DNA from 2 places in the Bradyrhizobium sp. USDA 4502 genome. Region 1 is predicted to be linked to the other one. Evidence: riboswitches for the same ligand, from Rfam matches in the RefSeq annotation. Region 1 holds a riboswitch; the other holds the start of a gene.
What was found. Region 1 has a riboswitch for S-adenosylmethionine ahead of metX (homoserine O-acetyltransferase MetX). Riboswitches for the same ligand answer to the same signal wherever they lie in the genome.

Region 1 (14,876 bases):
CCGGCTATGGCGAGCTCGATTTCGAGGGCGCGGCGCAGACCGCCAATTCGGTCGCGACCAATTCGTTCAATCCGCGGCTGCGGCAGGCCAGCATCGAGATCGACCGCAGCGATCTCGGCCTGCATGTCCTCGCCGGCCAATCATGGTCGCTGAACACGCCAAGCAAGGCGGGCATCGATCCGCGAGGCGCCGATACGCCGGGCGTGATCGATTTCGAGCTGGTGCCGGGCTTCCTCGGCGCGCGTCAACCGGGCGTCCGGGTCTGGCAGGACATCGGGCCGGAGTTCAAGCTCGCGGTCTCGGCGGAGAACCCGCAGACATCCTTTTTCGGCGGCAACAACCCGCTGGTCGGCACGCCGGCGGTTGGCCCGCAGGGCGTGCTCAATCCGAATCTGCTGGTCAATCTCACCGGTCCGGGCGGCAGCTTCTTCAACAGCCTGAACAATGTCAGCCTCAACCACGTTCCGGATTTCACCGTGAAGGGCGCGTGGGATCCGCGGCTCGGGCCCTACAAGCTGCATGTCGAGGCGTGGGCGCTCTACCGCGACTTCTATGATCGCTTCAACTTCGCCAATCACGACGTCAACACGGTCAGCTTCGGCGGCCACCTCTCGGCCGAGATCGTGCCGAAGCTGCTCGAGGTGCAGGCCTCCGCCTCCTACGGTGCGCTGGGCCGCTTCACCGCAACGCCATTCCCGGATGCAACCGTGCGCCAGGACGGCTCGATCCAGCCGCTGCCGATCACGGCTTTCCTGGTCGGTTCGGTCTGGCACACGACGCCGTCGCTCGATCTCTACGCCTATGCCGGGCTCGAAAAGACCAAGGCGACCTTCTCCAATGTCGGCACGGTGCCGTTCGGCTACGGCAATCCGCTCTACAACAATCTCGGCTGCAACATCGAAAACTCGCTGGCCGCGACCTGTAACGGCAACACTTCGGAGGTGAGGCAGTACACCGCGGGCTTCTACGACACGATCTTCAAGGGCTCCTACGGCACCATCAAGGCCGGCGCGCAATATTCCTACACCCAGCGCTTCGCCTTCCAGGGTGTCGGCGGCGCGCCGAAGACCGACGACCACATCGTCATGACCCAGATCCGCTACTACCCGTTCTAGGGCGTGACGATGTCATTTCGAGCCGAGCTACGAACTCTGGTTACCTCGCCCCACGCGCGGCAGGGGTGTCCGGGGAATGATTCACTGTGTCGCGGTGCATGCTCGGCAGGACCGAGGCAAATCGGTCTTTTCTGGTTGTCGAGACACAGAGGGCCGAGCATGCGATATCGCGGTAGCATTTTTGGAAGGCTGCTTGAACCGATCAATCGACGGCAGTTTCAGACGGTTGTGGATCGTCTGGACGGGGATGCCTACGACAAGTCGTTCAGGAGCTGGGATCATCTGGTGGCGCTGATCTATGCCCAGCTTAGCGGCAACAGCAGTCTGCGCGGGGTGGTGACTGGCTTCAACGCCAATTCGCAGCATCACTATCACTTGGGAACCGGCAAGCTGTCGCGCTCGACGTTGTCCGATGCCAATGCCCGCCGTCCGATCGGCATTTTCGCGCAAACCTTTGCGGCGCTGTCGGCGATGGCGCGTCGCCAGCTGCGGAGTGAAGGCATGGAGATGGTGCGTCTGATCGACGCCAGTCCGATCCCGCTCGGCAAGGTCTGCAGTTGGGCGACGTGGAACGGCCGCATCCGCGGCATGAAGCTGCATGTCGTCTACGACCCAAGGAGCGATGTCCCGACCTGCGTCGAGATGACGGCCGCGAACGTCAATGACATCGAGATCGGCCGACAGACCCCAATCCAGCCCGCCACCACCTATGTGTTTGACAAGGGCTATTGCCGTTTCGACTGGTGGCAGAAGATCAATGATAGCAAGGCTTTCTTCGTTACCCGGGCGAAGACGAGCATCCGTCTTCGCTCGCTCAGGCATCGCGCCATCCGCAAGCGTAACGGGGATGGCTTCGAAATCCTTGCCGATGACGAGGTGAAGCTCACCAGCAAGGGCGATTCGCGCCTTCCAATCCCGCTCCGCCGCATCAAGATCAGACGCGAGAAAGGCGGCAAGATCACACTCCTGACCAACGACCTTGCCCGTAGCGCCGTCGAGATCGCCGCCCTCTACAAGAGCCGATGGCAAATCGAGCTGCTGTTCCGCTGGATCAAGCAGCATCTCGATATTCGCAAGTTCCTCGGCGCCAACGACAACGCGATCCGCCTTCAGGTGCTCGCTGCGATGATTGCCTACCTGCTGCTGCGCATCGCCGCTCACACCAACTGCATCAAAATGCTCCCGCTCAGGTTCGCCGAACTCGTCGGCCAGCTCCTGCTCTCGCGTCGATCCCTCGCTGCCATCGACAAACCTCCGCCCATCAACCCCAGCCGTCGGAAATCAACCATCTCACCTGACCAGATGGAGCTCCGCTATGCCTGAATTTCCCCGGACACCCCTGCACGCGCGGGGAGAGGTCGGAGCGCATCGTTAGATGCGCTCCGGGTGAGGGGGAGCCTCCGCAAACGTTGCTATCACCATCTATGCGGAGACGGCCCCTCACCCCAACCCTCCAAGAGCACGCTTCGCTTGTCTCGACCCCGTAAGAACGGGGAGAGGGAGTGCACCACCGGCAAAGGAACACCGCACATGAGGATCGTGACCAGACCGAAGCAGAGGGCCGTGATCGCGCGCGAATTGATGATGGTCAGCCGCGCCGCGCATGTGCTGCAGCGAACTGGCCTCGCGATGGCCGGTGCCATGGCCGGCACCTTCGTCGCCGCCCAGCTCGCCAAGGGCCATGTCGCTGTCTTCGGCACGCTGGTCTTCATCGCAACGACGATCGTGATCGGCGCCGCCGGCTTCTATCTCGGAATCGATATTCCCAAGCCCGCGATGCGCGGTACGGGTCGCATCGATGCCGTCGAGCTCGTGAGCGCGGGCGGCATCTTCCTCGCCGCGCTGGCTGCGCTGGTGTCGGTCTACGGCATCGTGTTCGACGAGATTCCGCCGCGCGCCTGGGAGTTCGTGATCGGCTCGTGGTGGTTCGGCGGCGGCGTCATGCTGGCGACCGCCGGCCTCGTCGGCCGTCAGCGGCCGGCGCAGAAGGCCGCCGCGCTATCGGCGGGGCCGATCCGGGATCAACGGCTGCGGCGGTGAGCGCCGTCGCAGACCTGCGGCCCCGCTGCGCCAATCTGTCCCGTAGCTGCGACTGGCCGATGCGATACCCTCACCAAAAAATCGGGAGGGACTTCAATGCCAGCGAAATTCAGTCGCCGTCACGTCATCGCTGCCGGAGCGGCGGCCGCCGCGATGCCCTTCCTGCCGCGCGGCGCCTCGGCGCAAGCCGCCTGGCCCTCGCGGCAAATCCGCATGATCTGCAGCTATCCCGCCGGCGGGCAGACCGATCTTTTGGCGCGGGCCTTCGGCGAATTCATCGCAAGGCAAGTCGGGCAAACCGTCGTCATCGAGAACAAGGCGGGTGCCTCGGGCTCGATCGGCGCCGCCGAGGTGGCGCGCGCCGCGCCTGACGGTCACACCATCCTGTGCTCGATCTCGACCACTTACGTGATGAACCGCGCGATGATGAAGAACCCCGGCTACGACATGGACAAGGATCTGACGCTGGTCAGCGTGATCCCGGGCGCCGGGCTGCTGCTGGTCGCGAGCCCGAAATTGGGCGTCAAGACACTGGCGGAATTCGTCGCCTATGCGCGCAGTAGCGGCAAGGTGAATTTCGGCACCTACAGCGCGGGCTCCGCGCCGCACATGACGATCAACGAGCTCAACAAGCAGTATGGCCTCACCATCGAGCCGATCCACTATCGCGGCGAGGCACCGATGTGGACCGGGCTCGCGGAAGGCACGCTCGATGTCGCGATGGGCAGCTACACCGCCGCGCAAACCGTCCTGCAGAGCAACCGGGGTGTCGCGTTCGCCGTGCATTCGAAGAAGGTCGACGCGATTCCCGAGATCACGACGCTGCCCGAGCAGGGCGCGACGTCGAAGTTCTTCACCGTGAGCGGCTTCTCGGGCTGGGCGCTGCCGAAGGCGACGCCGCAGCCGATCGTCGATCGGCTGTCGGAGATTTGCGTCGCCGCCAATAGCGATCCGAAGGTGAAGGAGGTGCTCGCGACCTTCGTGCTGGAGCCCGCGATCGGCTTCAAGGACAGCAATGCGCTGTATCAGCGCGAATTGCCGGTCTGGATGGAGGCCGCGCGGTCACTCGGCCTGCCGCCGGCTTGAAGCGATCCGGAACTGAAGGATGGCTAGATCGACGGTCACCATTCGTCGTAGAACCACTCCCTCGGGATACGAGGCCGCGCTCTTGCGTATGGCGGGATAGACGTCCGCTCGGGTTTGCGCGCGGCCGGAGCCGGCTGTGCCGGAGGCGGTGACGCCTTCGGCTCGGAAACCTTCGCGAGCGCCCGTTTCATTTCTTCCTGGCTCGCCTTGAGTTCCTCAATGGCCTTGGAGCTCTCGCGGGCCATCTGTTGCTGGTTCGCCTTTAGTTGTTCGATATTTCGTTCAACATTTGCGAGGTCGCGTGCGATCGTTTGCAGCAGCTGCGCCTGATCGGGAAGGGCTGGGTTGGCTGTCGGCGCGGCGTCCTGCGGTGGTGCGGTCTGAGGCAACGGCGTCGCTTGGGGCGGAGCGGCGTCTGCCGCGGCGACCTGAACGGTAGGTGGAGCGGGCTGGGCCGGAGGCTGCGGATCATCCGGCGGCAATGATGGAGTTGAAACGAGCTGCGGCGCCCAACGGGCGACAAGCAGCTTGGCTTCCCCGCCATATGACGACTGCAAAGCCAGGGCAGCGACCACGATACAGGCTGCCACCGACAAGGCGGTGAGCGCTCGGAATACCGGTCTTCCGGGCGGCGATTGCGAGCCAGGTACGGAAGAAGCAGGGCTCGGCCCGGAAGAAGCAGGGTTAGGTCCGACCGAGGGCGGGTTTGGCTTTGCCGACGGGTGGGACGCGGCATCGCGCTCCATTCTCGCGAGCTGTTCACTCAAGCGCGTGAGTTCTTCATCGGCGCGCGCAATCTGCTTTTGGGCTTCCGCGAGTCGTTCGTCGGCGCGCGCGCTCGGGCTATCGTTCGATCCAACTGGGTTCGGAGTGGGTGTGGAGTTCATCGACGTTTCCCTTTCCGTCCAATGTCACCCAAGAGTGCCGACTCGGCTATCCGTCAGGGGCGATCAGCCTCCAGCACTCCCTTCAGTCTTGTCCAAAGAATGGCCGGATGATAGCGCGCCCGAGGTCTCGTGATAATGGGGCGGGATATTGGCCCGGGCTAGCCGGAGATCGGGTCCGCTCGGGTCAAAAGCCGACATCATTCCGCGCCGCTTGGGGCAATGCAAACGGCCCTGGCCAGCGTAGTCTCAGGCGTCCCGCTCCACCAACTCGAAGGTGATGCCCTCCGGGCCCTCGAACAGCCGGAGCTTCCGGCTGATGTAGTCCATCTCCTCGCTCAGCATGGTGACACCGTTGGCCACCAGGTGCGCGGTGGCCGCCTCGATGTCGTCGACGCGGAAGGCGAGGTGATTGAAGCCCAGCTTTCGCAGATTGGTCGGGTGCACCCCCGGATCGGTCCCCGGGGGGCGGGTCGAACTGAAGCAGCTGGATTTCGAAATCCGCTCCTTCGAGTGCGAGGGTGATGTGCTGCGCTCTCATGGCCGGCATGCCCATGTACCGGGCGGGAACGCCGCCGTCGATGGTCGCGACGTGAGTCTTCTTGAAGCCGAGCAGTGCGAAGAACGCGATCGCCGGGCCGGCGTCGGCCACTGCGATCGTCACATGATCCGGACTGAGTATCATCTGATCGCTCCCTGTCATCGGCGACGCGCCGGCTTTCCTGCTGGAGGCTATCAGCTCGCTCCGTCCGCCGGTAGGTGGGTCGGCCCTGCGGCGACACAATCCGACGGGCAATCAGCGATTCATGTCGCGAGAATGCGGACGTGTGACCCACAAGCAGCGCAACACACTCGGTGTCGTCCCGGCGAAAGCCGGGACCCATAACCACAGCTGGTCATTGTTGCGCGATGCTGGGACGACGAGTCCCGTCAACCACACCCGCCGCGGAGTATGGGTCCCGGCTTTCGCCGGGACGACGAATGGAGAGAAGTCGTCCCGCTTACGTCTTCAAATTCGCATGCGGCCGGCCGAAGTCGGGTGCGGCGGAGTCCTGGCCGGTCTCGACGATGCCGCGGCGGATGGCCCGGGTGCGGGTGAAGTGGTCGAACAGCGCTTCGCCGTCGCCGCGCCGGATCGCGCGGGTCAGCTTCGACAGATCCTCGTTGAAGGTGCCGAGCATCTCGAGCACGGCGTCCTTGTTGGCGAGGAACACGTCGCGCCACATCGTCGGGTCCGAGGCAGCGATGCGGGTGAAGTCGCGGAAGCCGCCGGCGGAGAATTTGATGACCTCGGATTCCGTCACCTGCGCCAGCTCGTCGGCGGTGCCGACGATGGTGTAGGCGATCAGATGCGGCAGATGGCTGGTGATCGCGAGCACGAGGTCATGATGGTCGGGCGTCATGATCTCGACTTTGGCGCCGAGCGCGGCCCAGAACGCGCGCAGCCGGTCGGTCGCCGCGGGATCGGTGCCTTCGGGCGGGGTGAGGATGCACCAGCGGTTGATGAACAGCTCGGCGAAGCCGGAATCCGGCCCCGAATGCTCGGTGCCGGCCACCGGATGCGCCGGGACGAAGTGGACGCCGTCAGGCAGATGCGGCGCCATGTCCTTGACGACGGCGCCCTTCACCGAGCCGACGTCGGAGATGATGGCGCCGGGCTTGAGATGTTCGGCGATCTCGGCCGCGACCGGGCCGCAGGCGCCGACCGGGATGCAGAGGATGACGAGGTCGGCATCCTTCACCGCCTCGATGTTGGTCTCGACGACGCGATCGACGATGCCGAGTTCGGCGACGCGCGCACGCGTCTTCTCCGAGCGCGCGGTGGTCACGATCTCGCCGACCAGCCCCTGCGCGCGCGCGCCGCGCGCGATCGAGCCGCCGATCAGACCGAAGCCGATCAGCGCGATGCGTTGGAAGAGCGGGGCGGTGGTCACGATGTCACTTTCCGGCCAGGAAGTCGCGCAGCCCCTCGACCACGAGGCGGTTGGCCTCCTCGGTGCCAATGGTCATGCGCAGCGCATGCGGCAGCTTGTAATTGTTGAGTGCGCGCAGCACGAGGCCGCGCCGTGTGAGATAGGCGTCGGCTTCCGCCGCGGTCTTGCCCTTGTCGGTCGGGAAATGGATCAGCACGAAATTGGCGACGCTCGGCGTCACCTTCAGCCCGAGCTTGCCGATCTCCTCGGTCAGCCAGTTGCGCCATTGTTCGGTGTGGGTTCGCGACATCTGCACATGCGCCGTGTCCTCGATCGCCGCCACCGCCGCCAGCATCGCCGGCGTCGTGACGTTGAACGGACCGCGGATACGGTTGCAGGCATCGACGATATGCGCCGGCCCGAACATCCAGCCGATCCGCAGCGCCGCAAGGCCGTGGATCTTCGAGAAGGTGTGCGTCACCACCGTGTTGTCCGTGGTCGCGACCAGCTCGATGCCGAGCTCGTAGTCGTTGCGCGAGACGTAGTCGGCATAGGCGGCGTCGAGCACCAGCAGCACATGCGACGGCAGCGCGGCGCGCAGCCGCTTGACCTCGTCGAACGGGATGTAGGTGCCGGTCGGATTGTTCGGGTTGGCGAGCCAGACCAGTTTCGTGCGCGGCGTCACCACCTTGAGTATGGCGTCGACGTCGGCCGTGAAATTGGTCTCGGCCGCGATCACGTTCCTGGCGCCGTTCGCCATGGTGGCGATCGGGTAAACCAGGAAGCCGTGGGTGGTCGAGATCGCCTCGTCGCCGGGCGCGAGATAGGTGTGCGCCAGCAGGTTGAGGATTTCGTCGGAGCCGGCGCCGCAGATGATGCGGTCGGGATCGAGCCCGTAGGCGCGGCCGATCGCCTCGCGCAGCACGCGCGAGGTCCCCTCCGGATAGTCCTCGAGATGGTCAGCCGCCGCCTTGTAGGCCGCGATCGCCTTCGGAGACGGCCCGAACGGCGTCTCGTTGGCGGACAGCTTGAACACCTTGCGGCCCGGTTCCGGCACCGGGCTCTTGCCGGGCGTGTAGGGCGCAATATCGAGGATGCCGGGGTTCGGCACGGGGCGGGACATCATCAACTCCGAACAGAGCGTTTTCGAGCGAAGTGGATACCGGTTCGCGTGAAGAAAACGCGTCAAAACAAAAGCCTGGACGGGCGGCTGGCTCTTACTTCAGGTCCTGGCCGATCCGTTAGAGGGCACCGTATAGCGCGTTGCGTGGCTGCCGACGAGGGCCGACGAGCGGACCGAGGCGCCGGCCTTGATCAGGGCGAGCTTGATGGCCTCGAAACCCTTGTTCTTAAGGTCTTGCCCGGTGACCGAGACCAGGAGCGCCGCGCCGTCGAAAGCGGTGTCGGGGACCGCGACGATCTCGGCGAGCGGCGCAAGCGCCCGGGCGACATCGGCGTTCCAGCCGGAGACGCGCACGCTCCAGGTCTGCACTTCGGTGACCATGGCGTCGTCGGCGACCCGCGAGATCACGAACACCGGCAGCGCGGCGGGATGGTCGGCGCGTTCGAGGAACGGCAGCCGCGCGATGATCTTCGGCGCGCCACTGGCCTCGAGCGCATTCCACCACGGCGTACGGCTTGCGATCGCGGAGACCAGCGCGAGGTCGCCCTTCGACTTCGCCACCGCCTCGACCGCGGCCTGTGCGCTGAAATGCGACACGTAAGGCACCACGAAGCCGAAGTGAAACCGCGCCGAGTCGCGCATGGCCGACTCGCCGACCGAAACATCGGCATGCACCGCGAACGGCGCCTGCACATAGGTGAAGGTCGAGATGATGACGCGCCAGATGCTCTCGATGGTGTCGAGCGGCAGGATGCCGCGATGACGCCGCACCAGCTCGCGCATCATGCTGGCCTCGCGTGCCGGGCGGAATGCCGAGCCGACCTCCTGGGTCTTCTTGACCTGGATCAGGCGGTCGATGATGTCGCCGCGCGCCATCAACAGGCGGTGTACCTGCTCGTCGATCGCATCGATCTCCTTGCGCAGATCCTGCAGCGAGGGCGGCGACGGGGGTGGGTTGGACATGCTCTCAAACCTTGTCGTCGGGGCGGCCCGTTGCCGCGTCGGACAGGTCCCTGATTAGGAAAGACGGGCAGCGAAAGCAAAGAGAAACGTCGCAGGCGTGCCTTGCGCATTCGGTTAACCAATTGGCCGTGGGCAGGGCTGTCTTGACGGCGGGGGGCATGGGGACTACGTTCCCTGCGTCCCGTGGTCATTTGAGCCGGCCGGCTTGCAGCCACGTTAAACAACTCGCTAAACAGGCCGGGGACCTTATCAGCTCCCGGCCGAACCTTTGTTCAGGCCGGGTTTTTTATTGGCCTGAGGTCCGTCGAGCCCTCCCGCGCGGAGGCAGGGTCGCCTAGATGAGCAACGTGCGTCCGATACCGAGCCCACAAACCCCGAGCGATGATCGCGCCCATGAGGCCGACCATCCGTCGTCACTGGTGGCGAAGTTCGGGATGGACCAGCCGCTCAAGCTCGATTGCGGCGTCGATCTCGCACCATTCCAGATCGCCTACCAGACCTATGGCGAGCTCAATGCCGACCGCTCCAACGCGATCCTGGTCTGCCACGCGCTGACCGGCGATCAGCATGTCAACAACATCCATCCCGTCACCGGCAAGCCCGGCTGGTGGGAGACCATGGTCGGCATCGGCCGGCCGATCGATCCCGACAAGTACTTCATCATCTGCTCCAATGTGATCGGCGGCTGCATGGGCTCGACCGGCCCTGCGTCGTTGAACCCCGCGACCGGCAAGGTGTGGGGACTCGATTTCCCGATCATCACCATCCCCGACATGGTGCGTGCGCAGGCGATGCTGATCGATCGTCTCGGCATCACGACGCTGTTCTGCGTGGTCGGCGGCTCGATGGGCGGCATGCAGGTGCTGCAATGGACCGCGGCCTATCCGGAGCGCGTGTTCTCGACGCTCGCGATCGCCTGCTCGACGCGCCACTCGGCGCAGAACATCGCGTTCCACGAGCTCGGCCGCCAGGCCGTGATGGCCGATCCGGACTGGCGCGGCGGCCGCTATGTCGACGAGGACACCCATCCGCACCGCGGATTGGCGGTGGCGCGGATGGCCGCGCACATCACCTATCTCTCGGACGCCGCGCTGCATCGCAAGTTCGGACGGCGGATGCAGGACCGCGAGCTGCCGACCTTCTCGTTCGATGCGGATTTCCAGGTCGAGAGCTATCTGCGCTACCAGGGCTCGTCCTTTGTCGAGCGCTTCGATGCCAACTCCTATCTCTATCTGACCCGCGCGATGGACTATTTCGACATCGCCGCCGACCACAACGGCGTGCTGGCGAAGGCGTTCACCGGCATCAAGACGCGGTTCTGCGTGGTGTCGTTCACCAGCGACTGGCTGTTTCCGACCTCGGAATCGCGCGCGCTGGTGCATGCGCTGAATGCGTCGAGCGCGCGGGTGTCGTTCGCCGAGATCGAGACCGACAAGGGGCACGATGCCTTCCTGCTCGACGTGCCCGAATTCCTCGAGATCTCCCGCGCATTCCTGCTGGCCGCAGGCAAGGCACGCGGACTGAAGGACGGCGGCCAGCCATGAGCATGCAGCAGACATTGCCCTTGCCGGGCATCGCGCCGGAGCGGACCGGCGGCCATCGCACCGATCATCTGCTGGTCGCCGACATGGTGCGGCCGGGCTCGCGCGTGCTCGATGTCGGCTGCGGCGATGGCGAATTGCTGCAGCTCCTAGAGAGCCGCGGCATCGACGGCCGCGGCATCGAGCTGTCGCGCGAGGGTGTCAATGGCTGCGTCGCCAAGGGGCTCGCGGTGGTGCAGGGCGATGCCGACACCGACCTCGTCAATTATCCGGATGATGCGTTCGACTACGTGATCCTGTCGCAGACCTTGCAGGCGACGCGACAGCCCAAGGTGGTGCTGGAAAATCTGCTGCGCATCGGCCAGCGCGCCATCGTCTCGTTCCCGAATTTCGGGTTCTGGAAGATGCGGCTGCAGCTGTTGATCGGGGGCCACATGCCGCGCACCGAGAATTTGCCGGCGAGCTGGTACGACACCTCGAACATCCACTTCTGCACCATCAAGGATTTCGTGCAGCTCTGCGAGGAGATCAACGTCAAGATGGAGCGCGCGGTGGCGCTCGATCTCTACGGCCGTCCGGTGCCGCTCAACCTGCCGTGGTGGGTGTGGAACATGTTCGGCGAGCAGGGTGTGTTCCTGCTCAGCAGGGGTGGGCAGGGGAAGTGACGTCATGGCGTCATTCCGGGGCACGCGAAGCGTGAACCCGGAATCTCGAGATTCCGGGTTCGATGCTGCGCATCGCCCCGGAATGACAGGACTACACCGGCGCCGCCACCAGCGACCTCGGATCGCGCACCGGCCAGCGGCCGGCCTCGACCAGCGCGATGAAGCGCCCGACCATCTCGTTGAACAGCGCCGGCTCCTCGAGGTTGAGCACGTGGCCCGACTTCGGGAAGAACGATAGGCCGGCGGCCGGCAGATGCTGCTTCAGGAACATGCTGGGCGCGATGCAATTGTCGTCCTCGTCGCCGCACAGGATCAGCGCCGGCGTCGCGGCGCGCTTGATCGCATCGGTCATGGTGTAGATCGAGGGCCTGCCGCCCTGGAAGCTGCGCATCGTGTTGGCGGAGCCCTTGGCGTCGTGGCGGGCGAGCGCGGCGTAGAAGTCGGCGTGGCCGCGCGGATCCTTGACCAGGAACGGAATCCGGCTCGGCGCCTCGCGCGTCACCTTGGCGACCTCAACCGCGCCGATGCTCTCGTATTGCGCGGCATTGGCGCGGCACTGCGCGCGGAAGGCATCGAGATTCTCGAGGCTCGAGCCGGAGCCGACCGCGGCCAGCGTCATCGACAGCGCGCGCTCCGGCGCGTTGAGGGCGACCTGCAGCGACGAATAGGAGCCCATCGAGAGTCCGACGAAATGCGCCCTGGCGATGCCGAGATGGTCGAGCACGGCGAGCGCGTCGGTATAGAAGTGCTGGTAGGTGTAGACGTCGGCACTCGCAGGCACGTCGGACGGCGTGTAACCGCGGGCCGAATAGGCGATGCAGCGGTGGCCGCGCGCGAAATAGCGCATCTGCGGCTCCCAATTGGTGTGATCCGCGGCGAACTCGTGCAGGAAGATGATCGGGGTTCCGCTGCCGGCCTCTTCGAAATGGAGGCGGACATGATCTTTCGTCGTGGCGTAGGGCATTGAAATTCTCCTCTCGTTGGCCGCCCCCAGATTTGCAGTTAATTTTCAAGGCCGCAATGCGGCAGTTCCGGTTCCTTTCTCGTCATCGAATCATCGCGGAATGACCCAGAAATTGTTCCCGCAGTGCCGCATGAAATCTTCCTCGCGCCATCCCGATTTTCAAAACCACCGCCGTGTTCCCTTGAGTGTTTCCTTGGGAACGCGACGGGGAATTGGGGGGTGTTACAGAGGATCTAGTGAAGTATGGTTCAGTTGCTTGCGTGTCGCCGGTCGCTTCGTGTTTTGGCGCTGGCTCTGTGTTCGCTCACTCTCGCCGTGATCTCCGCCGCACCGGCATCCGCCCGTCCGCATCATTCACGTCACGCGCATTCGGCCCATGCCGGCCATCACGCGCGTCATTATGCCCGTCATCACTATCGGCCCGCAGCGCGGCTGTCGCGCGCCGAGCGCCGCGCACTCGCGCAGCCGGGCGGGATCATCGAAACCAACGCAGCGCCGTTGCCCGGCAGCGCTGACCCCGTGCCCAACACGGGCGGCGTGATTGCGGCAAGCGGCTTCGGCTCGTCCGGCATCGTGGCCGAGGCGCGCCGCTATCTCGGCGGCAATCCGACCGGCCGCTCCAGCCTGTGGTGCGCCCGCTTCATGAACATGGTGCTGCAGCACACCGGCCATCGCGGCACCGGCTCCGACATGGCGAGCTCGTTCGCCAAATACGGCACGCGCGTTTCGGGACCGCAGGTCGGCGCCATCGCCGTGATGAGCCGCCGCGGCGGCGGCCATGTCGGCATCATCACCGGCGTCGATGCCAAGGGCAATCCGATCATGATCTCGGGCAACAGCGGCCACCGCGTCCGCGAGACGCGGGTCTCGCGCGGCCGCATCTACGCCTATGTGATGCCGACCAACTGATCGCTCGAAAGCGGGGCAGGGCGCGCACGCGCCTTGCCCGGCCTACGACGCTACAGGTCCCTCAGCGGCAATCGTGTCGCCGACGGCGGCGCCGCCATCGCTGATGATCTCGGCATAGATGCCGCACTCATTGTTGCCGAAACGCTGCATCAGCGTGTTCGGCACCGAGAGGTCGCGCGCGCCGGTATCGGGATCGACATTGACCGCGGCGCAGCGGGTGATGCGCTTCACCACCCTGGCCCGGGCGCTGCCGATCGCGATGGTCTGGTCGAGCAGGCTGGCTTCATGCCAGGCCGGCCAGCCTTCGACATAGAGGTTGGCGCGGAAGCGCAGCGGATGGACCGGCGCCTGCACCATCTGCTCGATCGCCCGCAGGCTGGCCAGATTGATGATCGAGACCACCTTGCGCGGCACGTCGGAGAAGCTGTGCCCGGGGCTGACCAGCACCTTGGGCGGGCCCTTGATCTGGCCGGTATGACGGTCAGCGAAATAGCGTTCGATCGCCGCGCGGCCTTCCGCGGTCTCGAGGTCGCCCTGGGCCACCATCGCGCCATCCCGACGCAGCGTCAGCACGTGGCTGTCATCGTCGAAATGGGCGCGCAGCGGCGCCAGCCACTCGTCCCGCTGCAGCATCAGGAAATGCGGCTTCGGCAGCCATTTCGGCACCGAGGGATCGAAACCGCTCGGGCCGTTCTCGATCGCATAGCGGCGATCGGAGCGGAGCGTCTCGCCGGCCTTGAGCTCTGCGTGCGGCAGCGGCTCGGGCGTGAGGCCCTTGACGGGATAGCGATAGATGCCGGCGATCCGGGCAGAGGAAGCGTGCGTGTTGTCCATTCGCCCGCTCTAGCCTGTTTGGCGTGCGAGGAGAACTGTCACCCGCGGGAAGGTACTAGTCGGCGCGCGCCGCTCCAGGAGCGTCCAGCAGGCGCTGCATGAACACGAGATCGAGCCAGCGGCCGAACTTGCGTCCGACCTCCGGCATCCGGGCGACCTCGATGAAGCCGGCCTGCGCGTGCAGCCGGAGCGAGGCGGGATTGCCGCCGTCGATGCCGGCGATCATGACGTGCTTGCCGAGCGCGGTGGCCGCGGCGATCAGCTCGTCGACGATGATCCGGCCGAGGCCGCGGCCGCGATGATCGGCATGGATATAGACGCTGTGCTCGACGCTGTAGCGGTAACCCGGGAAGGCCCGGAAGTCGCCGAATGTGCCATAGCCGAGCACCGTCGCTCCCTCGACGGCTACTAGCACGGGATAGCCCAGAGCCTGCCGCGCCGTCATCCAGGCTAGCCTCTCGGCCTCGGAATCCTGCTTCTCCGTCCAGATCGCGTTCGAGTTGGCGACCGCCTCGTTGAAGATCGCGGTAATCGCAGGGATGTCCTGCTCGGTGGCGGGGCGGATAATCATCGCTGGTTCCTTGACGCGCCTCTTGAATGGACCTCATCGTCTACTATATAAGACAATATGTCAATTATAGAGGACAAGGCCGATGAGGCTCTCGGGCGGCGGGTTCGCGCCGAACGGGAGGGCCGCGGCTGGTCGCTGGCGGACCTCGCCGGGCGGGCCGGCGTGTCCAAGGCCATGCTGAGCAAGATCGAGCGGGCGGAGGCAAGCCCGACGGCGGCGACGCTGTCGCGGATCGCCACGGCCTACGGTCTGACCATGGCCGCGTTGT
Region 2 (14,876 bases), 1.8 Mb from region 1:
CCTGAAGAAGGAGCGCGAGGGCTTCCTCAAGCTGATGAACGGCGACCAGTCCAAGGCACAGCGCTACGCCTTCTTCGCCGAGCGCGAGGCCGCCAAGATCTCCGGTGTCCCCGAGGGCACCAAGGGCCGCAACGTGGCGCGCGTCGCCATCCTCGGCGCCGGCACCATGGGCGGCGGCATCGCGATGTCGTTCGCCAATGCCGGCATCCCGGTCACCCTGATCGAGACCGGCGAGGAGCAGCTCAAGCGCGGCATGGGCATCATGCAGAAGAACTACGAGGCGACCGCCGCGCGCGGCGGCATCCCGGCGGACGCGCCCGCCAAGCGGATGGCGCTGATCAACGGTGTCGTCGGCATCGAGAACATCGGCGACGCCGATCTCGTGATCGAGGCGGTGTTCGAGACCATGGCGGTCAAGAAGGAAGTGTTCGGCAAGCTCGACCAGTACGCCAAGCCGGGCGCGGTGCTGGCCTCCAACACCTCCTATCTCAACATCGACGAGATCGCGAAGTCGACCAAGCGTCCGCAGGACGTGCTCGGCATGCACTTCTTCTCGCCGGCCAACGTCATGAAGCTGTGCGAGATCGTGCGCGCCGACAAGACCGCGCCGGACGCGCTGGTCACGGCCGTCTCGATCGCCCGCAAGATCGCCAAGGTGCCGGCAGTGGTCGGCGTCTGCGACGGCTTCGTCGGCAACCGCATGCTGGCGCAGCGCGGCAAGCAGTCCGAGAAGCTGCTGTTCGAAGGCGCCCTGCCGCAGCAGGTCGACGCCGTGGTGACCAAGTTCGGCATGCCGATGGGCCCGTTCGCGATGGGCGATCTCGCCGGTCTCGATATCGGCTGGCGCTCGCGCAAGGACCGCGGCATCAAGTCGGAGATCGCCGACGCGCTCTGCGAAGCCGGCCGCTTCGGCCAGAAGACCGGCAAGGGCTACTACAAGTACGAGCAGGGCTCGCGCGCGGCGCTGCCCGATCCGGAGGTCGAGAAGCTGATCGACGAGACGCTGGCGCGCCTCGGCCGCAAGAAGCGCGTCGTCAGCGACGACGAGATCCTCGAGCGCATGATGTACCCGATGATCAACGAAGGCGCGAAGATCCTCGCCGAGGGCATCGCGGCGCGTCCGTCGGATATCGACGTGGTCTGGCTCTATGGCTATGGCTGGCCGATCTATCGCGGCGGTCCGATGTTCTGGGCCGACACCGTCGGCCTCAAGCACATCGCCGATCGTCTGGCTTTCTACGCCAAGGAGACCAACGATCCCTCGCTCGAGCCGGCACCGCTGCTCAAGAAGCTCGCCGACGAGGGCAAGACCTTCGCCTCGCTCGCCGCGCCGTCGAAGGCGGCGTGATTGGCCGACTGTAACCACGTGTCATTCCGGGATGCGCCGTAAGGCGCAGACCCGGAATCTCGAGATTCCCCGATGCGCAAATTGCGCATCTTAGGTTCACGCTGCGCGTGCCCCGGAATGACAGTTTCCAGAGTCTGGTTTTCATGACCTATCCCGGCGAACAATATTATCCCAACGGCGTGCAGTGGAGCGACGAGATCACGCGCGGCACGCTGCCGGACCTGCTCTCGAGCGCCGCGGCGGAGTTCGGCGCGCGCCCGGTGCTCGAATTCCGCGACCGGCCGATCAGCTACGCCGAGCTGGAAGCCCTGGTCGAGACCGCCGCTGCGGCCTTCATGCGGGCCGGCTACGGCAAGGGCGCCTCGGTCGCGCTGTTCCTCGGCAATTCGCCTGACCATCCGATCAATTTCTTCGGCGCGCTCAAGGCCGGCGCCCGCGTCGTGCATCTGTCGCCGCTCGACGGCGAGATCGCGCTGTCGCACAAGCTGTCCGATTCAGGCGCGCGGGTGCTGGTCACCAGCAATTTGTCGGCGCTGTTGCCGACCGCGCTGAAATTCCTCGCCAAGGGTCTGCTCGACCGTCTGATCGTCTGCGAGGACGACAATTGGGGCAAGGTCGGCACGCCGCAAACCGCGCTGCCCGACAATCCCGCGATCATCACCCACCGCCAGTTCATCGACGGCGCGACCAGGCCGTCGCAATGGCCGGCGGTCGACGTCGAGGACGTCGCGCTGCTGCAATATACCGGCGGCACCACGGGCCTGCCCAAGGGCGCAATGCTCAGCCACGGCAATCTCACCGCGGCGGTGTCGATCTACGACGTCTGGGGCAAGCCCGGGCGGCTCGAACGCAATGCGATCGAGCGCGTGATCTGCGTACTGCCGCTGTTTCACATCTACGCACTGACCGTCGTGCTGCTGTCGGCGATCCGGCGCGGCCATCTGATCTCGCTGCACCAGCGCTTCGACGTCGAGGCCGTGATGCGCGACATCGAGGTCAAGCGCGCGACGGTGTTTCCTGGCGTGCCGACGATGTGGATCGCGATCGCCTCGCTGCCCGATCTCGACAAGCGCGATCTCTCTTCGCTGGTGGTCGCCGGCTCCGGCGGCGCGCCGCTGCCGGTCGAGGTCGCGAAGATCTTCGAGCGCCGCGTCGGCATGAAGCTGAAGAGCGGCTGGGGCATGACCGAGACCTGCTCGCCCGGCACCGGCCATCCCAAGGAGGGACCGGAGAAGCCGGGCTCGATCGGGCTGATGCTGCCCGGCATCGAGATGGACGTGGTGTCGCTGGAGGATTCCACCAGGGTGATGCCGGTCGGCGAGGTCGGTGAAATCCGTATCCGCGGCCCGAACGTCACCAAGGGCTACTGGAACAGGCCGGCGGAGACCGCCGAGGCCTTCGTCGGCGACTGCTTCCTCACCGGCGACATCGGCTACATGGACGCCGACGGCTATTTCTATCTGGTGGACCGCAAGAAGGACATGATCATCTCCGGCGGCTTCAACGTCTATCCGCAGATGATCGAGCAGGCGATCTACACCCATCCCGCCGTGCAGGAGGTGATCGTGATCGGCATTCCCGACGATTACCGCGGCGAGGCGGCAAAGGCCTTCATCAAGCTGCGCGACGGGCAGCCGGCGTTCTCGATCGACGAGCTGCGCGCGTTCCTCACCGGCAAGGTCGGCAAGCATGAACTGCCGGCAGCGCTCGAGTTCGTCGACGAGCTGCCGCGCACCCCGGTTGGAAAGCTGTCGCGTCACGAATTGCGCCAGCAGCAGCCCAAAAGTGCTCAAACCGAGACATCTCAATCCACGCAACAACAGACCGCATCAGGATTCCGCCCATGACCGACGCCGTTATCGTCTCCACCGCCCGCACACCGATCGGCAAGGCCTATCGCGGCGCGCTCAACGTCACCGAGGGCGCGACCCTGCTCGGGCACGCGATCGGCGAAGCGGTGGCGCGGGCCAAGGTCGATCCGAGGGAGATCGAGGACGTGGTGATGGGCGCGGCGATGCAGCAGGGCGCGACCGGCGGCAACATCGCGCGCAAGGCGCTGCTCCGCGCCGGGCTGCCGGTGACAGTCGCCGGCACCACGATCGACCGTCAATGCGCCTCCGGCCTGCAGGCGATTGCGCTCGCCGCGCGCTCGGTGATCTTCGACGGCGTCGAGATCGCGGTCGGCGGCGGCGGTGAATCGATCTCGCTGGTGCAGAACGACAAGATGAATTCCTTCCACGCCCAGGATCCGGCGCTGCTCAAGATCAAGGGCGAGGTCTACATGCCCATGATCGACACCGCCGAGATCGTCGCCAAGCGCTACAACATCTCGCGCGAGAAGCAGGACGAGTATGGCCTCGAGAGCCAGCGCCGCACCGCGGCCGCGCAGCAGGGCGGCAAGTTCAAGGAAGAGCTCGCGCCGATCACCACCATGATGGCGGTCACCGACAAGGCGACCGGTGCCGTCACGATGAAGGAGGTGACGCTGTCGCAGGACGAAGGTCCGCGGCCGGAGACCACGGCCGAAGGGCTTGCCGGCCTCAAGCCGGTGCGCGGCGAGGGCTTCACCGTCACCGCCGGCAATGCCAGCCAGCTCTCGGACGGCGCCAGCGCCGCCGTGATCATGAGCGACAAGGAAGCCGCCAAGCGCGGGCTGAAGCCGCTCGGCATCTTCCGCGGCTTCGTCTCCGCCGGCTGCGAGCCGGACGAGATGGGCATCGGCCCGGTGTTCGCGGTGCCGCGGCTGCTGAAGCGCCACGGCCTCAAGGTCGACGACATCGATCTCTGGGAGCTCAACGAGGCCTTTGCGGTGCAGGTGCTGTACTGCCGCGACAAGCTCGGCATCGATCCGGAGAAGATCAACGTCAATGGCGGCGCGATTTCGGTCGGCCATCCCTACGGCATGTCGGGTGCGCGGCTCACCGGCCACGCGCTGATCGAGGGCCGCCGCCGCAAGGCCAAATACGCCGTCGTCACCATGTGCGTCGGTGGCGGCATGGGCGCGGCGGGTTTGTTCGAGGTGTTGCAGTAATTCGCCGTCGTCCTGGCGAAAGCCAGGACCCATACCCCGCGGCCGGGGTAAGGGGCACGGACGGTAGTCGCCTTCGCAAGGCAACGAAGGCCGGTGGTAATGGGTCCTGGCTTTCGCCAGGACGACGATGGAACAAGACGTTAGGTTTCGCTCAAAAGGAGGATCCGATGGATCTCGCTTTCACCAAGGAAGAGATAGCGTTTCGCGAGGAGGTGCGGGAGTTCTTCAAGAACAACGTGCCGCCGGAGACCCGGCGCAAGCTGCAGGAAGGCCGCCATCTGTCGAAGGACGAGATGGTCACCTGGTGGCGCATCCTCAACAAGAAGGGCTGGGGTGTCACCCACTGGCCGAAGGAATATGGCGGCACCGGCTGGAGCACCGTGCAGCACTACATCTTCAACGAAGAGCTGCAGTCCTATCCGGCGCCGCAGCCGCTCGCCTTCGGCGTCAGCATGGTCGGCCCGGTGATCTACACCTTCGGCAACGAGAAGCAGAAGAAGGAATACCTGCCGCGCATCGCCAATGTCGACGACTGGTGGTGCCAGGGCTTCTCGGAGCCGGGCTCGGGTTCGGACCTCGCGTCGCTGAAGACCAAGGCCGAGCGCCGTGGCGACAAGTGGATCATCAACGGCCAGAAGACCTGGACCACGCTCGCCCAGCACGCCGACATGATCTTCTGCCTCTGCCGCACCGATCCGGCCGCGAAGAAGCAGATGGGCATCTCCTTCATCGTGTTCAGCATGAAGTCGAAGGGCGTCACCGTGCGTCCGATCCAGACCATCGACGGCGGCCACGAGGTCAACGAGGTGTTCTTCGACGACGTCGAGGTGCCCTACGAGAACCTGATCGGCGAAGAGAACAAGGGCTGGGATTACGCAAAATTCCTGCTCGGCAATGAGCGCACCGGCATCGCCCGGGTCGGCGTGTCGAAGGAGCGGCTGCGCCGCATCCGCGCGCTGGCCTCCAAGGTCGAGGCCGGCGGCCGCCCGGTGATCGAGGATCCGGCGTTCCGCGAGAAGCTCACGGCCTGCGAGATCGAGCTGAAGGCGCTCGAGCTGACCCAGCTCCGCGTCGTCGCCGACGAGGGCAAGCACGGCAAGGGCAAGCCCAATCCGGCCTCCTCGGTGCTCAAGATCAAGGGCTCGGAGATCCAGCAGACCACGACCGAGCTGTTGATGGAGATCATCGGTCCGTTCGCCGCGCCCTATGACGAGCACGGCGATGCCGGTTCCAACGAGAGCATGGATTGGACCGCGCAGATCGCGCCGAGCTACTTCAACAACCGCAAGGTTTCGATCTACGGCGGCTCCAACGAGATCCAGCGCAACATCATCAGCAAGGCGGTGCTGGGGCTTTGATCCTCTCCCTCTCCCCGCTCTTCGCGGGGAGAGGGTTGGGGTGAGGGGCATCTCTCCGAGCAACGACTGCCGAGAGACCTGTACCCCCTCACCCGGATCGCTTCGCGATCCGACCTCTCCCCGCAAGCGGGGCGAGGTGAAGAGGCCCCGGCTTGAACAACGATCAGTTAGTTAAGGGAACGAACATGGATTTTGATCTGTCCGAGGAGCAGCGGCTTCTCAAGGAAAGCGTCGACGGGTTGCTGGCGGATGCCTACGACTTCGATGCGCGCAAGAAGTACATGAAGGAGAAGGGCGGCTGGAGCAAAGCGCTCTGGAGCAAGCTCGCCGAGCAGGGCCTGCTTGGTCTGCCCTTCGCGGAGACCGACGGCGGCTTCGGCGCCGGCGCGGTCGAGACCATGATCGTGATGGAAGCGCTCGGCAAGGCGCTGGTGGTCGAGCCTTATCTCGCCACCGTCGTGGTCGCCGGCGGTTTTCTGCGCCATGGCGGCTCGGCCGAGCAGAAGGCCAAGCACATTCCCGGCATCATCGACGGCAGCAAAACCTTCGGCTTTGCCCAGCTCGAGAAGAACTCGCGCTACGACCTGTTTGATGTCGTGACCACGGCGAAGAAGAAAGGCGACGGCTGGGTGATCGACGGCGAGAAGTTCGTCGTGCTCAACGGCGAGAACGCCCAGACCTTGATCGTGACCGCGCGCACCAAGGGCGGCCAGCGCGACAAGACCGGCATCGGCGTGTTCCTGGTTCCGGCGGATGCCAAGGGCGTCACCAGGAAGGGCTATCCGACCCAGGACGGCCTGCACGCCGCCGACGTCACCTTCACCAATGTCGAGGTCGGTGCTGACGCCGCGATCGGCGATCCCGGGAACGGCCTGCCTCTGATCGAACGCGTCGCCGACGAAGCCCGCATTGCGCTGTGCGCGGAAGCGGTCGGCGCGATGGACGAGTCGCTGAAGGAGACGGTCGAGTACATCAAGACCCGCAAGCAGTTCGGCGTTGCGATCGGCTCGTTCCAGAGCCTGCAGCACCGCGCCGCCGACATGTTCGTGGCGCTTGAGCAGGCCCGCAGCATGTCGATGTTCGCCACCATGGCGTCTGACTTCGACGATGCCAAGGAGCGTGCGTCGGCGGTTGCCGCCGCCAAGGTGCAGGTCGGCAAGTCCCTGAAGTTCGTCGGCCAGCAGTCGATCCAGCTTCATGGCGGCATCGGCATGACCATGGAAGCCAAGATCGGCCACTACTTCAAGCGGCTGACCATGATCGAGAACACGCTCGGCGACACCGACTACCACCTCCGTCGCGTCAGCGAGGGCGGCGGGTTGTTGGCCTGAGCCATCTCCGTCATTCCGGGGCTCGCGAAGCGAGAACCCGGAATCTGGCGCCGTAACCTCTGGATTCCGGGTTCGCGACTGCGTCGCGCCCCGGAATGACGTGCAAATAACAGGGAAACAACAACAATGAAAAACACCCCGTTCGATCTCACCGGCCAGGTCGCGGTCATCACCGGCTCGAGCCGCGGCATCGGCCGCTCCTCGGCCGAGCTCCTGGCCAAACTCGGCGCCAAGGTCGTGATCTCCTCGCGCAAGGCGGATGCTTGCCAGGAAGTCGCCGACGGCATCAAGAAGGCGGGCGGCGACGCGCTCGTCATCCCCTGCAACATCGCGCGCCGCAACGAGGTCGAGGCGCTGGTCTCGGGGACGATCAAGCATTACGGCAAGATCGACATCCTGGTCTGCAACGCCGCGGTCAATCCCTATTACGGCCCGCTGCTCGACATCACCGACGAGGCCTTCGACAAGATCATGGGCTCCAACGTCAAGAGCAACATCTGGCTGTCCGCACTGGCGATCCCGCAGATGGCCGAGCGCGGCAAGGGCTCGGTCGTGATCATCTCCTCGATCGGCGGCCTGCGCGGCTCGACCGTGATCGGCGCCTACGGCATCTCCAAGGCGGCCGACTTCGCACTGTGCCGCAGCCTCGCCGGCGAGTGGGGCCCGAAGGGCGTGCGCGTCAATTGCGTGGCGCCGGGCCTGGTGAAGACCGATTTCGCCCGCGCGCTGTGGGAGGACCCGGACAATCTGAAGCGCCGCACCGCATCGACGCCGCTCCGCCGCATCGGCGAGCCCGACGAGATCGCAGGCGCTGTGGCCTATCTCGCTTCCGACGCGTCGACCTTCATGACCGGCCAGACCATCGTGGTCGACGGCGGCGTCACGACGGCTGCGACTTAATCTTCAAGAGAAGCCGTCGTGGCCGGGCAAGCCCGGCCACGACGCGTTGCTTCAGACTTGCTCCAGCGCCCGCTCGAAATCCTCGATCAGATCGTCGGGATGCTCGAGCCCGGCCGAGAAGCGAACGAAACCTTCGCTGATGCCGAGCTCGGCGCGGGCCTCCGGCGCCAGGCGCTGATGCGTCGTGGTCGCGGGATGCGTGACCAGGCTCTTGGCATCGCCGAGATTGTTGGAGATGCGCGAGATCTTCAGCGCGTTGAGGCAGCGGAAGGCACCGGCCTTGCCGTCCTTCACCTCGAAGCCGACCAGCGTCGAGCCGGCGCCCATCTGCTTCTTCACCGTCTCGGCCTGCGGATGATCGGGGCGGCCCGGATAAACCAGCCGCGTGATCTTCGGATGTTTCGCCAGCGCCTCGGCGATCTTCGCCGCGTTCTCGGTCTGGGCGCGGACGCGGACGCCGAGCGTCTCCAGCCCCTTCAGCAGCACCCAGGCGTTGAACGGCGACAGCGACGGCCCGGTCTGGCGCATGAAATTATGGATGTGCTCGGCGATGAAGGCTTCCGACGACAGGATGATGCCGCCGAGGCAGCGGCCCTGGCCGTCGATATGCTTGGTCGCGGAATAGACCACGACGTCGGCGCCGAGCGACAGCGGGCTCTGCCAGATCGGCGTCGCGAACACGTTGTCGACGATCAGCCGGGCGCCGCCGCTATGCGCGATCTCTGCGATCGCGCCGATGTCGAGCACGTCGAGCGTCGGATTGGTCGGGCTCTCCAGGAAGAAGGTCTTGGTGTTCGGCCGCAATGCGCGCTGCCACTGGTCGAGATCGAGGCCGTCGACCAGGGTCGTCTCGATGCCGTAGCGCGGCAACAGGTCCTGCACCACGTAGAGGCAGGAGCCGAACAGGGCCTTCGAGGCCACCACATGATCGCCGGCCTTCAGCGGTGCCAGGATCGCGGTGGTCACCGCGGCCATGCCGGTTGCGGTCGAGCGCGCGGCTTCCGCACCCTCGAGCTCGATCATGCGGCGCTCGAACATCGCAATGGTCGGGTTGGAATAGCGCGAATAGATGAAGCCGGGGTCCTGGCCCTTGAAGCGCGCCTCGCATTGCTCGGCGGTGTCGTAGACGTAGCCCTGGGTGAGAAACAGCCCTTCCGACGTCTCCCCGAATTGCGAGCGCAGCGTGCCGCCATGGACAAGGCGGGTTTCGGGACGAAAGCGGGCCGTGGTTTCAGATTCAGACATGTGACCTCCGAGGTGGCCATTTCCCCTGGAGAATGGCCACAAAAAAACCGGCCTGGAGCAACCTCCACAAGCCGGGATCACACTGTCCCCGGCCTGTTTAGCGACTTATTTAACGTGGCTGCAAGCCGGCCGGCTCAAATCACCACGGGATAAGTGCAGCTGATATTCCCTCGCGCCCTTTCCGTCAAGACGGTCATCGGATAACCCGTAAAAGCCCATATTTTGGGGCTTGATGGCCGCCTGGAGTATGATTTTTGGGCCATCTCGAGGGATCGCCGAGGGACCGCATCGTGTCGTTCACGCTGGAAGATGAATCCAACGGAATCCTGCCCGACCGCATGATCGCGGAGATGGCGGAGGCCGGCCTCATTCTGCCCGCCTATGACTTCGTCGAGAGCCAGATCCAGCCGGCCAGCCTCGATCTGCGCCTTGGCGACATCGCCTACCGGGTCCGCGCCAGCTTCCTGCCGGGACCCGATGCCACTGTCGCCGAGCGGATCGACGAGCTGAAGCTGCACGAGATCGATCTGTCCGACGGCGCGGTGCTGGAGACCAACTGCGTCTACATCGTGCCGCTGCTGGAGAGCCTGGCGCTGCCGCCGGAGATCGTGGCCGCGGCCAACCCGAAGAGCTCGACCGGACGGCTCGACGTCTTCACCCGCGTGATCGCCGACGGTACCCGCCGCTTCGACATGATCGGCGCCGGCTATCACGGCCCGCTCTACGCCGAGATCAGCCCGAAGACGTTTCCCGTGCTGCTGCGCGAGGGTTCGCGGCTCAGCCAGGTCCGCTTCCGGATCGGCGAGGCGACGCTGACCGCCGACGAGCTCGATGCGCTGCATGCCGCCGAGCGGCTGGTCGATATCGACGATGCCGATCTCTCCGATGGCGTTGCGCTTTCCGTCGATCTTTCCGGCGAGAGCTCGGGCGGCTTCGTCGGCTATCGCGCCAAGCGCCATACCGGCGTGGTCGATGTCGATCGCCGCGGCGGCTATGCCGTCGACGACTTCTGGGAGCCGATCAAGGCCCGGCCCGACGGCAGTCTCATTCTCGATCCCGGCGAGTTCTACATCCTGGCGTCGAAAGAGGCGGTGCAGGTGCCGCCGGACTACGCCGCGGAGATGGTGCCGTTCGATCCGCTGGTCGGCGAATTCCGCGTCCATTATGCCGGCTTCTTCGATCCTGGTTTCGGCTATGCCGGCGCCGGCGGCAAGGGCGCGCGCGCCGTGCTGGAGGTGCGCTCGCGCGAGGTGCCGTTCATCCTCGAGCATGGCCAGATCGTCGGCCGCCTCGTCTATGAACGGATGCTCGAGCGCCCCGATGCTCTCTATGGCCAGCGCATCGGCTCGAACTATCAGGCGCAGGGCCTGAAGCTTTCCAAGCATTTTCGCGTGTAATTCCGTTTCGCGCGCTTAATTCCGTAGCCCGGATGAAGCGCTAGCGAAATCCGGGACGCTGCATACGCGCAATGAGCTGCCCCGGATTGCGCTTCGCTCCATCCGGGCTACGATTACGCGCGCGAGGCTTTATCTCGCCAACAAGAACAGCGGGAGCAGACATGACCGGAGAGCAGGACGCGCGCGAAACGCAGTGGCGGAAGTGGCGCAGCGTCGCCGATCTCTATCACGCCTTCTTCACCGGCCTGATCCTCACCGTCGTCACGCGGCGCGGCACGGCCGATGCCGCCGAGTTCGTCTTCCGTGTGTTTCGCCGCCAGCAGCAGGAACGCTTTCTCCCTGGCTTGAAGAAGCTCGGCCTCGACGGCCTGCCGCCGGCGGTCGCGGCCGCGCAATATCATTACCTCTCCAACTGGATCGGCGGCGTGCATGTCGAATACATGTATGAGACGGATCGCAAGGCCTGGATCCGCTATCCGCCCGCCGCGCTGGATCTGGAAGGGCACGGCGATCTGCGGCGTGCCCGGCGAGGTCTCGCGCGCGATGCTGCGCGGCTGGCACGCCAACAACGGCGTCGCACTCGGGGATTTGCGGCTCGGCTTCGTCTGCACCAAGCAGAGCGTCGACGGCCAGGACGGGCTCGAGGGCTATTACTGCGAGTACGATCATCCGCTCGAGCTCGACCAGCGCCTGGTGTTCGCGCGCCATCTCGAGGCACCGCTATTCGATCCGAACACCGCGCCGGCGCTGCCGGTCGACAGCTGGCCGAAGCCGCGGCTGGAAAAGGCCTATCGCAACTACGCGATGGAATATGTGAAGACGGCCGCGCCGGTCATCGTGCAGGTGTTCGGCCCGGAGGATGCGAGCTATCTGCTGCATCTCACCGGCAGACTGATCGGCATGCAGTATTACGACGAGGTCGCGCAGGCGCTCGGCGGCCGCCGTGGCCGTGCCACGGAATTTGCCGCATTCCTGCGCACTCTCTTCGAGTCGCAGGACGATATTGCTGACATCACCGAATCCGAGGGCCAGTTCGAAATCCGCCAGCAGGGCTGGAAGCTGATGGCCGACGTGGCCGACTATCATCCGGCCTGCGCCAGCGTATTGACCGGCCTGTTCGAAGGGCTGGCCGCCGGCTGCGGGCGGCATATTCCGGTGCATCTGAAGCCGAACAGCGCCGCCGGCGCGCCGTTCGTCTGGTCGATCGGCTAGCCCCAAGGTTCATCCGGGTTCACCTGCAATCGCGCAGGCCCCCCTTGCGCCCCGCGCACGTGGATTCCGCCGCCGCCATGGTAGGGAAACACCATGGCGCGGCTCCCCAGATCGCGCGTGGGAGTACAAATGTCCGATCTCGGCCTCGCCGAAATTCCTGTCGACGAACAAGAGCGGCCGCTGCCGCCGCCGGTGACCAAGCCGGCGCGCAATGCGCTGCTCGACGGGCCGATCCTGCGCACGCTGCTATGGCTGGCGTGGCCGAACGTGATCGCGCTCTCGGCCGGCACCTGCGTGGTGATCGCGGAGACCTCCTATATCGGCCGGCTCGGCGTCGAGTCGCTCGCGGCGATGGCGTTGGTGTTTCCCTGCGTGATCCTGACCATGACGATGTCCGGCGGCGCGATGGGCGGCGGCGTCGCATCCGCGATCGCGCGTGCGCTCGGCGCCGGCGAGATCGAGCGCGCCTCGACGCTGGCGATGCATGCGCTGCTGATCGGCCTGACCTTTGGTTTGACGTTCATGCTGGGCATGCTGATCTTCGGCCCGCGCCTGCTCGAACTGCTCGGCGGCCGGGGCAATGTGCTGGCGCAGGCGATCGCCTATTCGCAGGTGTTCTTCGGCGGCGCGATCCTGCCCTGGCTGATGAACACCATGGCCGGCATCCTGCGCGGCACCGGCAACATGAAGCTGCCGTCGACCATGATCCTGTCCTCGGCGGTGTGGCAGATCATTCTCGGCGGCACGCTCGGCCTCGGCCTCGGGCCGGTGCCGCAATTCGGGATGCGCGGCGTCGCGGCGGGTTCGCTGATCGCCTATTCGATCAGCATCAGCGTGATGGGCTGGTATCTGTTCTCGGGCCGTGCCCGCGTGAAGCCGAAGCTCAAGGGGCTGCGCGTGCAATGGGCGATGTTCATCGACATCCTCAAGGTCGGCGCGGTGTCCTGCTTCTCGCCGTTGCAGTCGGTTCTGACGATCTCGATCTTCACCCACATGCTGGCGCAGTTCGGCACCGCGGTGCTCGCCGGCTACGGCATCGGCGCGCGGCTCGAATTCATGCTGACCTCGGTCGCCTTCGCGGTCGGCATCGCCTCGGTGCCGATGATCGGCATGGCGGTCGGCGCCGAGCGCGTCGCGCGGGCCCGGCGCATCGCCTGGACCGCGGGCACGGTGTCGTTCCTTGCGGTCGGCGTGGTCGGCAGCTTCATCGCCGTCTTCCCCGACCTCTGGGTCAATCTGTTCACCAATGATCCGCACGTGCGGGCGACCAGCCATCAATATCTCTCGACCGCCGCGCCGATGTACGCGTTCATCGGCCTTGCGATGTCGATGTATTTCTCCTCGCAGGGTGCCGCGAAGGTGCTGGGCCCGGTGCTGGCGCAGACAGCGCGGCTGATCTTCATCGGCACCGGCGGCTGGTGGCTGTCGACGCATGAGGCGAGCGCGCAGAACTTCTTCGCACTCGCCGCCGCCTCGATGGGCGTGCTCGGCGTGCTGTCCTGCCTCAGCGTGATCCTGACGCGCTGGGGCAAGTCGGCACCGGTCGCCGAGGCGCAGCCGGCGCTGTCGTAGATATTAAACCCGTCATCCTGAGGAGCCGCGAAGCGGCGTCTCGAAGGGCGACGGCCCAGGTGTTTCGGCGTGCGCTCGCAGAAACGGCGGGGCTGTCGCCCTTCGAGACGGTCGCTTCGCGACCTCCTCAGGGTGACGGTCATAGTTCGAAATGCGCGGCCAGTCGCATGACCTAGCGGATCACGCCGCGCTCTTCTCCCTGGCCGATTTGGCCATCGCGGCTTGCATCGCCGCCGCGCCGAGATCCATCTGCGCGTCCATGTAGGGCGCGACCTCGTGCGGCAGCACGTCGGCGATCCACACCACGCGGCAGCGCGTGTCGCCCTCGGCGAACACCTGCACCGAGGCGGAATGCTGCTTCAACCGCTCGCTGCTGATCGCATAGACCAGCCGCTTTCGCTGGTCGTCGCAATCGACCAGCGTCTCGCGCGCCACGGTGCCGTTGGAGAAGCTGACGGTGCGGACGTCGCCGTCCAGTTGCGTGTCAGTCACGAAGCCCGGCACCAGCCGCGTATGCAGTGCGCCGAAATCGCGCAACGCGTCCCAGACATGATCTGCCGGCGCGTCGATCGGGATATCCTTGTGAATGGAAGCCATCGTTCAATCCTCGTTGGTTTCAGATGTGTCGTCATGCGAGGAGCGAAGCGACGAAGCAATCCACACCGCAGCAGGCGGAAAGATGGATTGCTTCGCTCCGCTCGCAATGACGGCGGAGCTGTGGTGTGCTAGGTCGACACCGCCTCGACATTGTTGCCGTCGGGGTCGAGCAGGAACGCCGCGTAATAGGTCGGGCTGTAATCCTTGCGATGGCCCGCCGCGCCGTTGTCCCTGCCGCCGGCTTTCAGGCCTTCGGTATGGAATGTCTTGATCGCGTCGTGGCTCGGCGCGCGGAACGCAATGTGCGCGCCACCTTGCGCCTTGCCCTTGTGCAAATGCAGCCAGAGCGCGGGCTCGCACTTCGGGCCGAAGCCGGCGCCGCTGTCGTCGCGCGAGCAGAGCACGAAGCCGAGCGGTGCCAGCACTGCGGTGTAGAAGCGCACGCTGGCGTCGAGGTCGGCAACGCGCAATCCGATATGGTCGTACATGGGAAATCTCCAGTCGTTGGGCGCATCAAAAGACGCGCGGACCGGAGCAGCCTAGCTATTGCAGCGCGAGACGTTCTTGGAAAATCTTGCGGTCGCCGCGCGAGGCCTGGCGGAACTTCAGCGGCGAGGCACCGGCGGCGCGGTGGAAGCTGCGCACGAAATTGGACAGATCGCCGAAACCGACGTCATAGGCGATGTCGGTGACCGGGCTGTCGTCATCGGCGAGTCGCCGCGCCGCATGGCGCAGCCGCGAGCGCACGAGATATTGATGCGGGGTCACGCCGAGCACGGCTGAAAACAGCCGCAGGAAATGGAAGGTGCTCAAGCCGGCCTGCTCCGCGGCATCGTCGAGGTCGATCTGATGCGGCGAATTGGCGTCGATCCACAGCGCGGCCTC

Region 2: linked by a shared signal. The riboswitch ahead of ACVW1B_RS38690 (O-succinylhomoserine sulfhydrylase) and the one ahead of metX (homoserine O-acetyltransferase MetX) in region 1 are both predicted to bind S-adenosylmethionine.

What each region holds. Positions count from the first base shown of each region.
Region 1 covers NZ_JBSSGF010000001.1:6,522,167-6,537,042, reverse strand. The annotation lists gene ACVW1B_RS30570 (hypothetical protein) at 1-1,115, shown strand, start outside; gene ACVW1B_RS30565 (IS4 family transposase) at 1,275-2,438, shown strand; gene ACVW1B_RS30560 (hypothetical protein) at 2,646-3,155, shown strand; gene ACVW1B_RS30555 (Bug family tripartite tricarboxylate transporter substrate binding protein) at 3,252-4,241, shown strand; gene ACVW1B_RS30550 (hypothetical protein) at 4,277-5,128, opposite strand; gene ACVW1B_RS30545 (VOC family protein) at 5,375-5,572, opposite strand; gene ACVW1B_RS30540 (prephenate/arogenate dehydrogenase family protein) at 6,127-7,059, opposite strand; gene hisC (histidinol-phosphate transaminase) at 7,064-8,161, opposite strand; gene ACVW1B_RS30530 (chorismate mutase) at 8,261-9,124, opposite strand; SAM riboswitch at 9,298-9,377, shown strand; gene metX (homoserine O-acetyltransferase MetX) at 9,463-10,668, shown strand; gene metW (methionine biosynthesis protein MetW) at 10,665-11,330, shown strand; gene ACVW1B_RS30515 (alpha/beta fold hydrolase) at 11,422-12,294, opposite strand; gene ACVW1B_RS30510 (TIGR02594 family protein) at 12,538-13,203, shown strand; gene ACVW1B_RS30505 (MOSC domain-containing protein) at 13,246-14,037, opposite strand; gene ACVW1B_RS30500 (GNAT family N-acetyltransferase) at 14,093-14,608, opposite strand; gene ACVW1B_RS30495 (helix-turn-helix domain-containing protein) at 14,666-14,876, shown strand, end outside.
Region 2 covers NZ_JBSSGF010000001.1:8,308,875-8,323,750, forward strand. The annotation lists gene ACVW1B_RS38660 (3-hydroxyacyl-CoA dehydrogenase NAD-binding domain-containing protein) at 1-1,348, shown strand, start outside; gene pimA (dicarboxylate--CoA ligase PimA) at 1,492-3,195, shown strand; gene ACVW1B_RS38670 (acetyl-CoA C-acyltransferase) at 3,192-4,379, shown strand; gene pimC (pimeloyl-CoA dehydrogenase large subunit) at 4,547-5,737, shown strand; gene pimD (pimeloyl-CoA dehydrogenase small subunit) at 5,923-7,068, shown strand; gene ACVW1B_RS38685 (SDR family NAD(P)-dependent oxidoreductase) at 7,195-7,968, shown strand; gene ACVW1B_RS38690 (O-succinylhomoserine sulfhydrylase) at 8,020-9,213, opposite strand; SAM riboswitch at 9,290-9,369, opposite strand; gene ACVW1B_RS38695 (2'-deoxycytidine 5'-triphosphate deaminase) at 9,504-10,610, shown strand; partial or broken gene ACVW1B_RS38700 (hypothetical protein) at 10,772-11,822, shown strand; gene ACVW1B_RS38705 (MATE family efflux transporter) at 11,952-13,394, shown strand; gene ACVW1B_RS38710 (SRPBCC family protein) at 13,575-13,991, opposite strand; gene ACVW1B_RS38715 (VOC family protein) at 14,120-14,479, opposite strand; gene ACVW1B_RS38720 (helix-turn-helix domain-containing protein) at 14,535-14,876, opposite strand, start outside.